DNA from 2 places in the Micromonospora sp. DT41 genome. Region 1 is predicted to be linked to the other one. Evidence: predicted binding sites of a transcription regulator. Region 1 holds the regulator's gene; the other holds the start of a gene.
What was found. Region 1 encodes HspR, which represses chaperone genes until heat shock. Its sites were predicted from a motif close to TTGAGTNNNNNNNACTCAA; they were not measured.
Positions count from the first base shown of each region.

Region 2: lon (endopeptidase La) is a predicted target of HspR. The motif match lies at 2,116-2,134, and genes of this name have one in related genera.

Region 1 covers NZ_JBNCKU010000005.1:367,883-376,094, reverse strand. Annotated here, with positions in the region: gene clpB (ATP-dependent chaperone ClpB) at 1-788, opposite strand, end outside; gene ACLQ23_RS12560 (cation:proton antiporter regulatory subunit) at 973-1,473, shown strand; gene ACLQ23_RS12555 (cation:proton antiporter) at 1,479-2,684, shown strand; gene ACLQ23_RS12550 (hypothetical protein) at 2,894-3,325, shown strand; gene ACLQ23_RS12545 (hypothetical protein) at 3,404-3,649, opposite strand; gene ACLQ23_RS12540 (heat shock protein transcriptional repressor HspR) at 3,785-4,225, opposite strand; gene dnaJ (molecular chaperone DnaJ) at 4,256-5,443, opposite strand; gene grpE (nucleotide exchange factor GrpE) at 5,529-6,287, opposite strand; gene dnaK (molecular chaperone DnaK) at 6,335-8,212, opposite strand, start outside.
Region 2 covers NZ_JBNCKU010000010.1:49,817-58,028, reverse strand. Annotated here, with positions in the region: gene ACLQ23_RS19630 (response regulator transcription factor) at 1-216, opposite strand, end outside; gene ACLQ23_RS19625 (sensor histidine kinase) at 315-1,040, shown strand; gene ACLQ23_RS19620 (manganese catalase family protein) at 1,126-1,968, shown strand; gene lon (endopeptidase La) at 2,158-4,488, shown strand; gene ACLQ23_RS19610 (DoxX family protein) at 4,611-5,015, shown strand; gene ACLQ23_RS19605 (DEAD/DEAH box helicase) at 5,034-6,767, opposite strand; gene ACLQ23_RS19600 (hypothetical protein) at 6,964-7,932, opposite strand; gene ACLQ23_RS19595 (sensor histidine kinase) at 8,065-8,212, shown strand, end outside.

The DNA.
Region 1 (8,212 bases):
GACTTGAGCCGCTCCTCGAACTGGCCGCGGTACTGGGCGCCGGCGACCATTGCGCCGAGATCCAGCGATACCAACTTCTTGTCGCGCAGCGACTCGGGGACGTCGCCGGCCACGATCCGCTGGGCCAGGCCCTCGACGATCGCGGTCTTGCCGACACCGGGCTCACCGATCAGCACCGGGTTGTTCTTGGTACGCCGGGAGAGCACCTGGATGACCCGGCGGATCTCCGAGTCGCGGCCGATGACCGGGTCGATCTTGCCGTCCCGTGCGCTGGCGGTCAGGTCGACGCCGTACTTGGCGAGGGCCTGGTAGGTCTGCTCGGGGTCGGCGGTGGTGACCCGCCGGTCGCCGCCCCGAACGGTCGGGAACGCGGCGACAAGGGTCTCCTCGGTGACGCCCGCCGACTTCAGCGCGCTGGCCACCGCGCCGCCGACCCGGGCGAGGCCGGCGAGCAGGTGCTCGGTGGAGGTGTACTCGTCACCCAGCGGGCGGGCGATCTGCTCGGCGGCACCGATGGCGTTCACGAACTCCCGGGCCAGTGTGGGCTCGGCGATGCTGGAGCCGCGGGCGGCCGGCAGGCCGTCCACAGCGCGCTGGGCCGCCCGACGCAACTCGGCGGGGTCGGCCCCGACGGCGCGCAGCAGGCCGGTGGCTGTCGAACCGTCGGTGTCGAGCAGCGACAGCAGCAGGTGCCAGGGCTCGACGGTGGCGTGGCCGCGCTGGTTCGCGAGTGCGACGGCGCCGGTGATGGTCTCGCGGCTCTTGGTGGTGAGGCGTTCGGCGTTCATGGGCTCCCCCGGATCGGCGTTGTCCATTGGTTTGGACACAACCAGAGTTGAGCGTATTCCACTCAACCTTACCGCTGTGACACCCATCACTCGCGGGGACGCCACCGCCAGTCAGGGCCGTCGATTGCCGAGGGCCACTCATCTCCGGATCTGCCGCCCGCCCCGGAAGCTGTAGCCTTGCCCGGTGCGAGTACGTGTCGAGCAAACCGCCCTGCCGGGCATCGGCGTACGTCATGATCTGGTGACGGAGTCTGGACGCCGCCTGGGAGTCGTTTCCCACCGGAACGGCCGCCGCGATCTTGTCCTCTACGACCCGGACGACCCCGATTCCTGCCAGTCAGACATCCCGCTCACCGACGACGAGGCGGAGGCGTTGGCCGACATCCTCGGCGCGTCGCTGATGCTCGGCCAACTGTCCGGGCTGCGCGAGCAGGCCGCCGGTCTGCTCACCGAGCAGATCGCCATCCCGGCCGGCTCGCGGTACGTCAACCGGATGCTCGGTGACACGAAGGCACGCACCCGCACCAGCGCCTCCATAGTGGCGGTGCTGCGCGACGGCGAAGTCAACGTCTCACCGCTTCCCACCTTCCGCTTCGCAGCCGGCGACGTGGTGGTCGTTGTCGGGACCCGCAAGGGGCTCGACGGCGTGTCCGCCATCCTCGCCGACAGTGACCCGGACGGCTGAGGCGGATGCACGATTCCACAACTCTTCTCGTCGAAGTCGGCGCGCTACTTCTCCTCCTCGGGATCCTCGGGCGGCTCAGCCGCAGGGTAGGCCTGTCACCCATCCCGCTCTACCTGCTCGCCGGGCTCGCCTTCGGCCACGGCGGGTTGCTACCGCTGGACGCCAGCGAGGAGTTCTTCGCGGTCGGCGCCGAGATCGGCGTCATCCTGCTGCTGGTCATGCTCGGGCTGGAATACTCGGCGAACGAACTGGTCGGCAACCTCCGCTCGGCTGCTCCGGCCGGCCTCATCGACGGCGTACTCAACGCGTTGCCCGGCGCGGCCTTCGCCCTGCTGCTCGGCTGGGACTGGGTCGCCGCCCTGGTGCTCGGCGGCATCACCTGGGTCTCCTCCTCCGGCGTGATCGCCAAGGTCCTCGGCGACCTGGGCCGGCTCGGTAACCGGGAAACCCCGGTGATCCTCTCGGTGCTCGTCATCGAGGACCTGGCGATGGCGCTCTACCTGCCGCTGGTCACCGCCGTCCTCGCCGGCACCGGCCTGATCGGCGGCGGCATCGCCCTCGCCGTCGCGGTGGGCACCGTCCTGCTGGTGCTGGTCGTCGCCATCCGGTACGGCCACCTGATCTCGGCCGCACTGTCGGCGAGGGATCCGGAGGCTCTGCTGCTCGGCGTCCTCGGCCTGACCCTGCTGATCGCGGGAGTCGCCGCGAAACTCCAGGTGTCGGCGGCGGTCGGCGCGTTCCTGGTCGGCATCGCGCTCTCCGGGCCGGTGGCGCACCACGCCACCGAGATGCTCTCCCCGCTGCGGGACCTGTTCGCGGCGGTGTTCTTCGTCTTCTTCGGCCTGGTCACCGACCCACGGGACATCCCGCCGGTGCTGCTGCCGGCGCTCGCGCTGGCCGTGATCACCATGGCGACGAAGACGCTCACCGGGTACCTCGCTGCCCGCCGGGTCGGCATCGGCGAGCCCGGTCGCTGGCGGGCCGGCCTGGCACTCGTACCCCGTGGGGAGTTCTCCATCGTCATCGCCGGACTGGCGGTGGCGGCCGGCAGCGTCGAGCCGCGGCTGGCCGCGCTGGCCACGGCCTACGTCCTGATCACCGTGGTGACCGGTCCGATGCTGGCCCGGCTGCCGGACTTCCAGTGGTTCAAACGGTGGCTACGCGCCCGCGCGCTGATCCAACGAAGCGCGCCGATACCCATCCCCGACTGACCTCGCCGCCGCCGCTGTCGTGCCGTTGACCAGCACGACAGCGGCGGCGATGGTCAGCGGCTCGTCCGTTCACACAAGCACAGCCAACGGTTGCCGAATTGCGCCCCTGCGGGTACTACCGCAGCAACCGGCGGGCAGGTTACCGTTTCGCCCCAGCAGCCACGGTCCGCAGGCCAGTGCCAGCGCGGGCGAGAGCGGAAGGTTGGCCGGTGAGCGTGCAGGAGTCGACGTTCCACGGCTTTGCCAACCCCGTCGATCCGACTCCGGCGGAGTTGCGAGCCTGGGCATTCCAGCCCGATTCGGTGCCGCTTACTTCCATGCCACCCGACTGGGATCTCCTCGTCTCCGGCGACCGGCTGGTGCTGACGCTCTTCGACCTGGCCATGGACCCGACCTGCCCGGCTCGACGCTTCGCGCTGCACTGCCTCTACATCTACGCCGCCGACGGCATCCGGACGAAATTCCGCGCCCACCCCAAGCGGCGCTTCCGCAAGCTGGTCGAGCAGGCCGAACGCGACGGCGACGAGCTGATGAGGATCTGGGCGCACAACGGCCGGGTACTCCTCGCCCGACCGGACCTGTTCGTCTACCGGGACTGGTGCGAAGGCGGCCTGGTTCGCGAGAACCGCCGCCTCGGCTGACACGCACCCGGCTGCCGAGGCGACGATGAGCGACGGGCCGGGACCCCCCGTGGGTCCCGGCCCGCACATCGTTACCGGTCAGTCCTGCTTCCGACCGGATTCTGGCCGAGCGCTGTCGCCCTGGTCAGCACGGCCACCGTGGTCGGCGCGATCACCGCGGTCGGCCTCGTCGGCGCGGTCACCGTGGTCGGCGAACCGCCCTTCGACGATCCGGTCCCGGAAGCTTCCCTCGGTCACCTTGTCGAACTTCTCGCGGACGGTGTCGGCCAACCGTTCCAGCCGCTCCTCCGTCTGCTCCGCCAAGTTCTTCGCCGGCCCCGCCATCGTTCCCCCTCATCGCGCCGATAGGCCCGAATTAAGGCGGTAGGACCCGTATTGACAGGCTAACGGAAACGGTCCGGCCCGCGCCGGAAAACCGACACGGGCCGGGGGCCAGGAACGACGAAAGTGAGCTGCGGGTCAGCGATCCGGCGTGCGGCGGGGACGCCACACCACAAGCGCCGTGGACGTGCGGTTGGTCGGCACCAGGTCGCGGCCCGGGAAGCGGGCCAGCGACTCCAGCTCGGCCACCCGGCGGTACGCGGCGTCCAACTCCGCCTCCAGCCGGGCCACCCGCTGCTGCGCCTGCTCCAGCAGCCGTTCCAGCCCGATGATCCGCTTGACGCCGGCCAGGTTGATCCCGTCGTCCTGACTGAGCCGTTGCACCTCGCGCAGCAGCACCACGTCCCGAACGCTGTACCGGCGTCCGCCGCCAGCGGCCCGGCCCGGCTGCACCAGCCCCAGCCGGTCGTACTGGCGCAGGGTTTGTGGGTGCATCCCCGCCATCCGTGCCGCGACCGAGATCATGAGCACCTTGGCCTCGTAGGCCGGGTCACCCGAACCGAGGAACTCGCCCGACATCCCGCTCACCTCCGCGTCCACCCCACCGGACTAACTGACCCGACGCACCCGGGCGTCGAGATGTTCCCGCGCCGCCGCCGGACTCTGCTCGGCGAACGCCTCAAGTGCCGTGCGCGCCTCGTCAGACAGTCGGGCCGGCACCACCACCTCCAGCGTGACAAGCAGGTCGCCGGCCTGCCCGTCGCGGCGGACCACACCCTTGCCCCGGGCCCGCAGCACCCGCCCGCTGGGCGTGCCCGGCGGAACCCGCAGGGTTACCGCACCGTCGAGCGTGGGCACCCGCAGGTCCGTGCCGAGCACGGCCTCCGCGAAGGTGACCGGCACGGTCAGTGTCAGGTCGTCTCCGGTACGCCCGAACAGCTCGTCCGGTCGAACCTTGACGTGCACGAAAAGGTCGCCGGCCGGCCCGCCGCGCTCACCTGGCTCGCCGCGCCCGGCAAGCCGGATCCGCTGGCCGTCTGCCACTCCGGCCGGGAAGCGCACGTTGAGCGTGCGGGTCTTTGTGACACCGCCGCTGCCGTGGCACTCCGGGCACTTCTCCTCCACGACCGTGCCGACACCCTGACAGTTGCGGCACGGCTCGGAGAAGCTGAACGACCCCTGGTCCCGGGTCGTCACCCCGGCGCCGTGGCACACCGGGCAGGTGCGCGGCTGGGTGCCGGGCTTGGCACCGTTGCCGTGGCAGGTGTCGCAGACGCCCGGAGCACGCAGCGTCAGCGGCAGGGTCACCCCGCGGACCGCGTCGCCGAAGTCCAGCGCCACCTCGGCCTCCACGTCCCGGCCCCGGGCCGGACCACGCGCAGTTGCCTGCCCGCCGGCCTGCCCGCCGGAGAAGATCGAGCTGAACAGGTCCTGGAAACCGGCGCCGCCGAAGCGACGGTCACCGCCACCGCCCGCGCCGCCGTTGAACAGGTCGGACACGTCGAACGGCATGCCGCCCGGCTGGCCGGAGCCGCGGGCGTTGCGCCGGAACGCGCCCGAGCCGAACAGCGAACGCATCTCGTCGTACTCCCGGCGACGGCCGGCGTCCGACAACACGTTGTACGCCTCGGACACGGCCTTGAACCGCTCCTCGGCCTTCGGGTCGCCCGGGTTGTGATCCGGATGCGATTCCCGGGCCAGCTTGCGGTACGTCTTCTTGATGTCATCAGCGGAGGCGGCCTTGTCCACGCCGAGCACGGCGTAGAAGTCCTTCTCGAGCCAGTCCTTCGAACTCACCGGTCCACCTCCTTTCGACCGTCGTGGCCCGGCCGCCCCGCCCACCGCTGCGCGGGGGACGGGACGGCCCGGTCACTGTCTCGCACTATTCCGGATCCGCGACCGCGACCAGCGCGGGGCGCAGCAGCCGCTCACCGAGCTGGTAGCCGCGGCGCATGACCTGCACGCAGGTCGGCTCGCTGACGTCGGCCGAGGTCTGGTGCGCGACCGCCTCGTGCCGGGTCGGGTCGAACGGGTCGCCCTGCTCGCCGAAGGCGGCCAGGCCGAACTTGCCAAGCGCGGCGGTGAGCTGTTCCGCCACCGATCCGAACGGCCCGACCAGGTCGCCGTGTTCCCTGGCCCGGTCCAGGTCGTCAAGGATCGGCAGCAGCGCGGCCAGCACCGAGCCGGTCGCCTGCTCCTGCACCAGGCTGCGGTCCCGGTCGACCCGCTTGCGGTAGTTGGCGTACTCCGCCGACACCCGCTGCACGTCCCTGGTCCGCTCCTCCAACTCGGCCCGGAGCGCCTCAAGCTCGGCACCGAGTGACGTCCCGGTGCCGCCGCCGTCGACGGGCTGCGCCGGGGCGTCCACCACCGGCGGACCGGACGGCGTCGACCCGTCCACAGAGGTCGCCTCGATCTCGATCTCGTCGACCACTACCTCGGCATCCTCGACGAGGCCCTCGGCCGAGACGTCGCTCCCCGCGTCGGTGGCGGTGCCCTCCGGCTCCGTCGTGTCGGTGAGCTTGCGGTTGTTGCGGATGACCACCCGCTCCTCGTCGCCGGTGGCTGGCTCCGTGGGCGCGGAGCCACCCGGCGTCGACCCGGCGTCGTCCGGGTCGGCGGCTCGTGACTTCTGCGTCATGCGGCTACCTCATCCCTTCGCCGTGGATACGTCCCGGAGGCCGATCGTCACTTCTTGCCGTCCTCGTCCACGATCTCCGCGTCGACGACGTCGTCGGGACCGCCGGCAGCACCCGCCTGCGGACCGGTCGCACCGGCCGCACCGGGGCCTGCCGCACCCGGGCCGGCCTCGCCGCCGGGCTGCTGGCCCTGCTCGGACTGAGACGCGTAGAGCAGCGAGCCGGCCTGCTGGGAGACCTGCGCCAGCCGCTCGTGCGCCGACTTGATCTTCTCGATGTCCTGACCGCCGAGGGCACCACGCAGCTCGCCGAGCGCCTCGTTGAGCTGCTCCCGGTTCTCGCTGGGCAGCTTGTCGCCGCTCTCGGCGAGGAACTTCTCGGTCTGCCACTGGAGCGCCTCGGCCACGTTGCGGGTCTCGGCGTCGTCGCGGCGGCGCTTGTCCTCCTCCGCGTGCTCCTCGGCGTCCCGGCGCATCCGCTCGATGTCGTCCTTCGGCAGCGAGGAGCCGCCGGTGATCGTCATCTTCTGTTCCTTGCCGGTGCCCAGGTCCTTGGCGTGCACGTTGACGATGCCGTTGGCGTCGATGTCGAAGGCGACCTCGATCTGCGGCACGCCGCGCGGCGCCGGCGGAAGGCCGGTGAGCTCGAAGGTGCCGAGCTTCTTGTTGTAGGACGCGATCTCCCGCTCACCCTGGAACACCTGGATGAGCACCGACGGCTGGTTGTCGTCCGCCGTGGTGAAGACCTCGGAGCGCTTGGTCGGGATCGTGGTGTTGCGCTCGATCAGCTTGGTGAAGATGCCGCCCTTGGTCTCGATGCCCAGGCTCAGCGGGGTCACGTCGAGCAGCAGGACGTCCTTGACCTCGCCCTTGAGCACGCCAGCCTGGAGGGCGGCGCCGACGGCGACGACCTCGTCCGGGTTGACGCCCTTGTTGGGGTCGCGACCGGTGAGCTGCTTGACCAGGTCGGTGACGGCCGGCATCCGGGTGGAACCGCCGACCAGGATCACGTGCTCGACGTCGGAGATCTTGATCCCGGCGTCCTTCACGGCCTGCTCGAACGGGCCCTTGCAGCGGTCCAGCAGGTCCTGCGTCATCCGCTGGAACTCGGCCCGGCTGAGCGTCACGTCGAGGTGCAGCGGGCCGGCCGCGCCAGCGGTGATGTACGGCAGGTTGATGTTGGTGGTGGTGGCGGCGGACAGCTCGATCTTGGCCTTCTCGGCGGCCTCACGGAGCCGCTGGAGCGCCATCTTGTCCTGGCTCAGGTCGATGCCGTGCTCGCCGCGGAACGTCTTGACCAGGTGGTCGATGATCCGCTGGTCCCAGTCGTCACCACCGAGCTGGTTGTCACCGCTTGTGGACTTGACCTCGACAACGCCCTCGGCCAGCTCGAGCAGCGACACGTCGAAGGTGCCGCCGCCGAGGTCGAAGACCAGGACGGTCTGCTCCTTGGAGCCCTTGTCCAGCCCGTACGCCAGGGCGGCAGCGGTCGGCTCGTTGACGATCCGCAGCACGTTGAAGCCGGCGATCTCACCGGCCTCCTTCGTCGACTGGCGCTGGCCGTCGTTGAAGTAGGCGGGAACGGTGATCACCGCATCGGTGATCTGCTCACCCAGGTACGCCTCGGCGTCCCGCTTGAGCTTCATGAGGGTCCGGGCCGAGATCTCCTGCGGGGTGTACTTCTTGCCGTCGATGTCGACGGACCAGTTGGTGCCGATCTCCCGCTTGACCGAGCGGATCGTCCGGTCCGGGTTGGTCACCGCCTGGCGCTTCGCGACCTCACCGACGAGCACCTCGCCGTTACGGGCGAACGCGACGATCGACGGGGTCGTCCGCGAGCCCTCAGCGTTGGCGATGACGGTGGGCTCACCGCCCTCGAGAACGCTGACGCAGGAGTTCGTCGTGCCGAGGTCGATACCGACCGCACG
Region 2 (8,212 bases), on a different contig from region 1:
TACCCGGGGGGTGGTCCGGCGGATCGCGGCGATCGCCCGGATGCCGCCGGGCGGCGGCATGTGCAGGTCGACGAGCGCCAGGTCGGGGCGGCAGCAGCGGACCAGGGCGGCGGCACCGGCGGCGTCACCGGTCGACGCGATCACCTCGGCGCGGCCGTCGGTCGTCGCCGGGAGCAGCAGCTCAAGGCCACGGACGAAGAGGGAGTGGTCGTCCACGACGGCGAGTCTGAGGGTGGGTGCGTCCGGCATGTCTGCGCCGTTCCCCAGCGGGTACCAATCATGCGGGTATGCACCAAAAGAGGGGAGTCGGGTGGATGCACGCACGGCACGGCTTGCGGGGCCTGCTGCGAGAGTTGCGCCGGCCCGCGCCCGGACCGGTCGACGCGACACCGGGCCACTCGGATCTGCTGCTGCGGGTGCTCTGCCACGAGTTCCGTACGCCGGTCAGCACGTTGACGTCGTTGACCCGGGCGCTGGCCGACGAGCGTCGGGCGCTCACCGACGCCGACCGTCAGGCGATCACCGAGTTGGCCCGCGACCAGGCACTGCACCTCCAGAGCCTGCTGCGGGACGCGACCGCGGGCACCGGCGCGCTGACGCCGACAGCCCAGGCGGACACCACAGTGCCCCTGGTCGGCATCCTGCGCGAGGCGGCCGCGCTGGTGCCACCGTCGCGGCGGCGGGCCCGGGCCACGCGCCGGGCGGCCACCTGCCCGGTGCCGGCCGGTCGAACGCGGCAGGTGTTGGTGAACCTCGTGGAGAACGCGCTGCGACACGGGCCGACCGGGGGGCACGTCGGGATCTACGCGGCGCTGCGCGGCTCCGGCCTGAGCATCGTGGTGACCGACCAGGGGCGGGTGAGTGAGGATCTGCTGCTGGCGCTGCGCCGCCCGGCGCCGGCGGTCGGGATGTCCGGGCTCGGCCTGTGGATCGTGCGGCAACTGGTGGCCGTCGACGGGGGAACGCTGCGGGTGTTCCGGCTGCGCCCTCGTGGCGTGGCGCTGGAGGTGCTGCTTCCGGCTGCCGCCCCGCCACGCTGACCCCGTCGGGACGCGGATTGGCCCGGCAGGGTCACCGGTCGGGGAACCGCATCGGTGCCAGCATTCCCGGCACTGAGGAGGATCGATGTTCAGCCACATCAAGGATCTACAGTTCGAGGCCAAGCCGGATGGTCCGGACGCCGCCTTCGCCCGCCGGCTCCAGGAGGTCCTGGGCGGCAAGTGGGGCGAGATGACAGTCGCCAACCAGTACCTCTTCCAGGGGTGGAACTGCCGGCTGCCCGGCAAGTACAAGGATCTGCTGCTCGACGTCGGCACCGAGGAGGTCGGTCACGTCGAGATGATCGTCACCATGATCACCCGATTGCTTGACAACGCGCCGCTGTCGCTGTCGGAGGGCGTCGCGGACAACCCCGGGGGCGCGGCGACCTACGCCGGGTCGAACCCGGCGCACTTCATCCACGGCGGTGGCGGGGCGTTGCCCGCCGACTCCAACGGTGTGCCCTGGAACGGCGCGTTCATCACCGCCAGCGGCAACCTGATGGCTGACTTCCAGCTCAACGTGACCGCCGAGGCCCAGGGTCGACTCCAGGTCGCCCGCCTGTTCAACATGACCGACGACCCGGGCGTCAAGCAGATGCTGCGCTTCCTGCTGGCCCGCGACACGATGCACCAGAACATGTGGCTGGCGGCCATCGAGCAGTTGAAGGAGGACGGCCTGGAGGACATGCCGGTGCCCGAGGCGTTTCCGGATTCGGGCGAGTTCTCCGACGAGTTCAGCTACACCTACCTGGGCTTCTCCGCAGGCACCGACGCCGCGCAGGGGCGGTGGGCGTCCGGGCCCACGCCGGACGGCAAGGGCGAGTTCCGGTACGACGACAACCCGGTCGCGAACGCCCCGGAGCCGGCGTTGGCCCCGGGTGACCCGCGGCTGTACGGCACCAATCCGGGCGTGGTCGGCGGGTGGTGAACACGGTCAAGAGCAAGCTCACCTGATGCCGTCCCGTCGGGTCGCCCGGGTTCCCGTGCGGCCCGACGGCGGGTGTCAGCCCGCGTCCGGCCGTGCCGCTGGAAGTGGTCTGGGTCACATGATGGAACAAGGGGAACGTTTTGTTACTTGAGTGGTACACGCTCAAGTCAACGTGATAGCAGGTGTTCGATGGCAACTCTTCCGGTACTTCCCCTGACCGACGCCGTTCTCCTTCCCGGCATGGTCATCCCGGTGACCCTCGACCCGACCACCCAGGCCGCCATCGACGCGGCGCGGGCGACCGGCGACCGCAAGCTGCTGGCCGTCCCGCGCATCGACGGCGAGTACGGCCCCGTCGGCGTGGTCGCCACCATCGAGAAGGTCGGCCGGCTGCCCGAGGGTGAGCCCGCCGCCGTCATCCGTGGCCTGTCCCGGGCCCGTATCGGCTCTGGTGTGCCGGGCCCCGGCGCGGCGCTCTGGGTCGAGGCGGCCGAACTCGACGAGCCGGCACCCGCCGGCCGGGCCCGGGAACTCGCCCGCGAGTACCGCGCCCTGGTGACCTCAGTGCTCCAGCAGCGGGGCGCCTGGCAGGTCATCGACGCGGTGGAGCGGATGACCGACCTCTCCGAGCTGGCCGACTCGGCCGGGTACGCGCCCTGGCTGACAGTGGACCAGAAGAACGAACTGCTCGCCGCGCCGGACGTCACCGCCCGGCTGGAACTGCTCGTCGGCTGGGTGAAGGACTACCTGGCCGAGCAGGAGGTCACCGAGCAGATCAACAGCGACGTCCGCGAAGGGCTGGAGAAGTCGCAGCGGGAGTTCCTGCTGCGCCAACAGCTCGCCGCGATCCGCAAGGAACTGGGCGAGGACGAGCCCGACGGTTCGGCCGACTACCGGTCCCGCGTCGAGAGCGCCGACCTGCCGGAGAAGGTCCGTGAGGCCGCTCTGCGCGAGGTGGGCAAGCTGGAGCGGTCCAGTGACGCCTCCCCGGAGGCCGGCTGGATCCGTACCTGGCTGGACACCGTTCTCGAAATGCCGTGGGGCACGCGTACCCAGGACAACACCGACCTGGCCGCGGCCCGGGAGGTGCTCGACGCCGACCACGCCGGCCTGGCCGACGTGAAGGACCGCATCCTGGAGTACCTCGCGGTGCGCAACCGCCGGGCCGAGCGCAACCTCGGCGTGGTCGGCGGGCGCGGCTCCGGCGCGGTGCTGGCCCTCGCCGGTCCTCCCGGTGTCGGCAAGACCAGCCTCGGCGAGTCGGTGGCCAGGTCGCTCGGGCGTAACTTCGTCCGGGTCTCCCTCGGCGGTGTGCGCGACGAGGCCGAGATCCGCGGTCACCGGCGCACGTACGTCGGCGCGCTGCCGGGTCGGATCGTCCGCGCCCTGCGCGAGGCCGGTTCGATGAACCCGGTCGTGCTCCTCGACGAGGTGGACAAGCTGGCCGCAGGCTATGCCGGTGACCCGGCCGCCGCCCTGCTGGAGGTGCTCGACCCGGCGCAGAACCACACCTTCCGCGATCACTACCTGGAGGTCGACCTCGACCTGTCCGACGTGCTCTTCCTGGCCACCGCCAACGTGGTGGAGTCCATCCCCGGCCCGCTGCTGGACCGGATGGAGCTGGTCATGCTCGATGGCTACACCGAGGACGAGAAGGTCGCCATCGCCCGGGACCACCTGCTGCCCCGGCAGCGGGAACGGGCCGGTCTGACCGCCGACGAGGTGCAGATCGCCGACGAGGCGCTGGCACTGGTCGCGGGGGAGTACACCCGGGAGGCAGGCGTCCGGCAGCTCGAACGTGGCCTGGCCAAGATCCTGCGCAAGGTGGCGGTGACGCTGGCGACCGACCCGTCGCCGGTACGCGTCGACACCGGCAACCTCGCCACCTACCTGGGACGGCCGAAGTTCACTCCGGAGTCGGCAGAGCGCACCGCTGTGCCCGGCGTGGCGACCGGGCTCGCCGTCACCGGCGCGGGTGGGGACGTGCTCTTCATCGAGGCGACCAGCATGGAGGGCGAGCCGGGGCTGACCCTTACCGGTCAGCTCGGTGACGTGATGAAGGAGTCGGCGCACATCGCGCTGTCGTACCTGCGCTCCAACGGGCGGCGGTTCGGCATCGACCCGAACGTCCTGGCCGGACGCCGGATCCACGTCCACTTCCCGGCGGGCGCGGTGCCCAAGGACGGCCCGAGCGCCGGCATCACAATGGTGACGGCCCTGGCGTCGCTTGTCACCGGCCGGCCGGTCCGCCCCGAGTTCGGGATGACAGGCGAGGTGACGCTCTCCGGGCGGGTGCTGCCGATCGGCGGGGTGAAGCAGAAACTGCTCGCCGCGCACCGGGCCGGCCTCACCGAGGTCATCATCCCGGCCCGCAACGAGCCGGACCTGGACGACCTGCCGGCCGAGGTACGCGAGGCGCTGACAGTGCACACCCTGGCCGACGTGGCCGACGTACTCGCCCTGGCGTTGCGTCCGGCCGACGTCGAAGCGCTGGACGGTCCGGCGCTCGCCGCGGCCTGACGCTCCACCGCAACGGCCCCCACCGTCTCGTGTAGACGGTGGGGGCCGTTTGCGTACTACTGTCTCGGTCGAGCTCTCAACAACCCTCACCGCCGCGAGGCGGCGCCCCCGGAGGAACCCCCGTGAACACCGTGCTCTGGGTCATCCAGATCCTGCTCGCCGCCATCTTCGCCGGCGCCGGCCTGGCCAAACTGACCCAGCCGAAGGAGAAGCTGCGCGACCGGATGGGCTGGGTCGACCCCGTCCCGCCCAGCCAGGTCAAGGCGCTCGGGGCCGTCGAGGTGCTTGCCGCCTTCGGCCTCGTGCTGCCCGCCCTCACCGGTATCGCCACCGTCCTCACCCCGCTGGCAGCCCTCGGGCTGGTCATCGTCATGATCGGCGCCATCCTGGTGCACCTGCGCGACATGAAGAAGCAGGACACCGCCGACCGGCGCCGCACGGAGATCCAGGGCGCCGTCACCTGCGTGGTGCTGCTCGTCCTCGCCGCCGTCGTGGCGTGGGGTCGCTTCGGCCCGTACTCCCTCTGATCCGCGCCGGCGGCGTGCTCAGCGCTCGTCGCCTCCACGGTCTCGACGGACTGTGGCCTTGCGGCCCTTGATCGTGCTCTGGCGCAGCCCCGAGATGACCTCGTCGGCAACCCCCTGCGGCACCTCCACCAGCGAGAACCGGTCGGCGATCTCGATCGAGCCGATGTCCCGGCCACGGATACCGGTCTCCCCGGTGATCGCGCCCACCAGATCCTGCGGGCGTACGCCGGCACGCCGACCCAGGCCCACGAAGACCTGGACGGTGTTGCCGCCGCCCGAACGAGGCCGGCCCCCGCCACGACGATCGCCGCCCCGGCCACCGGCCTCCGGGCGACCCTCACGCGGGCCGCGCACCGGCACCTGCGGGATCTCCTCCTCGTCGTCGGAGCCCGGCGAGGTCACCTCGTGCGCGAGCTTCACGGCGGCGAGGGCGACCTCCATCAGGTCGAACTCGTCGGTAAGCGTCTCCACGATCACCCGGTACGGGTCGAGGTCGTCCTCCAGCAGGCTCTCCCGCAGCGCCGCCTGCGTCAGCTCCAACCGGCGGGTACGCATGTCCGCAACCGTGGGGATCTTGTCGATGGTGATCCGCTGGCCGGTCACCCGCTCGATCGTCTTGAGCATCCGGTGCTCGCGCGGCTCGGCGAGGGTGATCGCCACGCCCTCACGCCCGGCCCGACCCACCCGCCCGATCCGGTGCACGTACGACTCCGGCGCCGACGGCACGTCGTAGTTGACCACGTGGGTGAGCTGCTCGACGTCCAGCCCTCGCGCCGCCACGTCGGTGGCCACCAGCAGGTCGGCCGTGCCGGCCCGCAGGCGCCCCATCACCCGGTCCCGCTGTTCCTGGCTCATCCCGCCGTGCAGCGCCTCGGAGCGGTAGCCCCGGCCGTTCATCGTCTCGGTCAGCCGGTCGACCTCCTCGCGGCTGCGGCAGAACACGATGGCGGCCGTCGGCGACTCCACGTCAAGCACCCGACCCAGCGCGGCAGGCTTGTGCGCCCGCGTCACGATGTACGCGCTCTGCCGCACCCGGGGCGCCTCACCCGCGACCTGCTGCTCCCGGCCGATCTCGATGCGGACCGGCTCGCGCAGGTGCTGGCGGGCCATCCCGTCGATGCGCGACGGCATGGTGGCCGAGAAGAGCACGGTCTGGCGCTGCGCCGGAGCGTGCTCCAGGATCGCCTCGATGTCCTCGGCGAAGCCCATGTCGAGCATCTCGTCGGCCTCGTCGAGCACCACCGTGGCCAGGCCGCCGAGGCGCAGGGTGCCCCGGGCGATGTGGTCCAGTGCCCGCCCGGGGGTGGCCACCACCACGTCAACCCCGCTGTCCAGCGCCCGCAACTGCCTCCCGATCGGCTGCCCACCGTAGATCGGCAGCACCCGCGCGCCCAGGTCCTTGCCGTAGCGGTGGAACGCCTCGGACACCTGCACCGCCAGCTCCCGCGTCGGCACCAGCACCAGCGCCACCGGGTCGCCGCCCTGGCGGTGCGGCGTCATGAGGTTCAGCAGCGGCAGCGCGAACGCTGCCGTCTTGCCGGTGCCGGTGGCTGCCTGCCCCAGCAGGTCCCGACCCTCCAGCAGGGGCGGGATGGCCTCCCGCTGGATGGGAGTCGGCTCCTCGTAGCCGAGGGCTGCCAACGCGCCCAGCAGCTCGGAGCGCAGCCCCAGCTCCGTGAAGGCGTTCGCCTCGTCGGTGGCGTCGGGGGCGTTGTCGGTCGGGGCGTCGTGCTGTGCAGGTGCGGAACTCATGCGTCAAGTTTTTCATCACCCCGTCGCGCCCGCTGCGCCGCCCGGCACAACATCAGTGGCCGTTGCCGTGCGACACCGCTCCGGACCGACGCCAGGGCCGCCCGCCGCCCCGTGTCGGCGGGCGGCCGGATCAGCCGCCGTCCGGTGTCGGCGGGCGGCCGGATCAGCCGCCGTCCGGTGTCGGCGGGCGGCCGGATCAGCCGCCGACGCTCAGGAGCGCGAAGATCATCGTGGCGGCGATGGCCGCGTCCAGCACCCCGCACCACTCGGAGAAGGCGCGTGGCACCACCCGCCCGGTGCGGTGATGCGCAAGATCCCAGACGGCGTGCGCCAACCAACCGAAGGCGACCAGCCAACCGGCGGTCCGCCCACCGGCCGCCACCGCGACCAGCGCCAGGCCGACCCAGCCGGCCAGACCGAGGAACTGCGTGGTGAGCACCCCGGGCCCGCGCAACGTCCGCCGTGCCAGACCGATCAGCAGGTACGCCCCGGGCAGCACCAGCATCGTCCACGGGCTGAGCAGAGCCGGGTCGACCCACATGTCCACGGTCATCAGCAGGGCCAACCCGGTCGGCCAGCGGCGGGCGAGCGCCACGACGGCCGGGTGCCGGCGTACCGCCACCGGTGCCGCGTGCCGGTGCCGCAGCGCCACCAGCACCATCGCCGGCACCATCAGCAGGTGGCCGCCGAGCAGCATCGCGTCGGCGTCCAGCAGACCGGCCCACATCGGCACGAACAGCAGCAGGAACGGGACGTACATCGCGGCGGCCATCTCGCCGACCGCGTCCCATCCGTGCGCCCGGTACCGCATCCAGACGGTCATGCCGATTGTCATGTTGGTGGCCATCGTGAGCGCGGCCACCTCCGGGCTGCCCAGCGCCCCGGCGACGCCGAGCAGCGCGCCGGCCGTCTCCCACACCGGGCCGAGCAGCAGCATCCCGGCGATCATGGCGATCGCCATCTCACCGAGGTGCCACAGCAGGCGCCTGGTGCCGCCGGCCGGCGGGACCCTGCCCGGAGGCGCGGCGTCCGTCGGCGCGCTGTCCGGAGGCGCGTTGTCCGACGGTGGGTTGTCCGGCGGCGCGTAGTTCGGCGGTGTCGTCGGCGGCTGCGGTCCGGTCGGCGGTGCGACGGGAGTGTCGGCGTGTGTCTCTGTCTGTCCCATGACGTTCACACTGCCGGCGCCGCCGCGCGGTGGGCAGGCGCGTCCGTCACCGGAAAACCGTGCGGACCGCACGGGTCGACAGTGACATCTCGCAGGGGTGGACCGGGCGCGGGCCGGTCCTAGGATCGGTGCGTGGCGATCGAGGCGGTGATCCCCCGGGCGGACCGCCGGCTGCACCGGGCCCGGCAGGCGACACTGCTGTCACTTGCTACCGGTGTCTGGGCGAGTGTCCTGCTGCCGGCGGTCGGTCTGACCCGCGAGCCCGACCCACGCCGGGTGG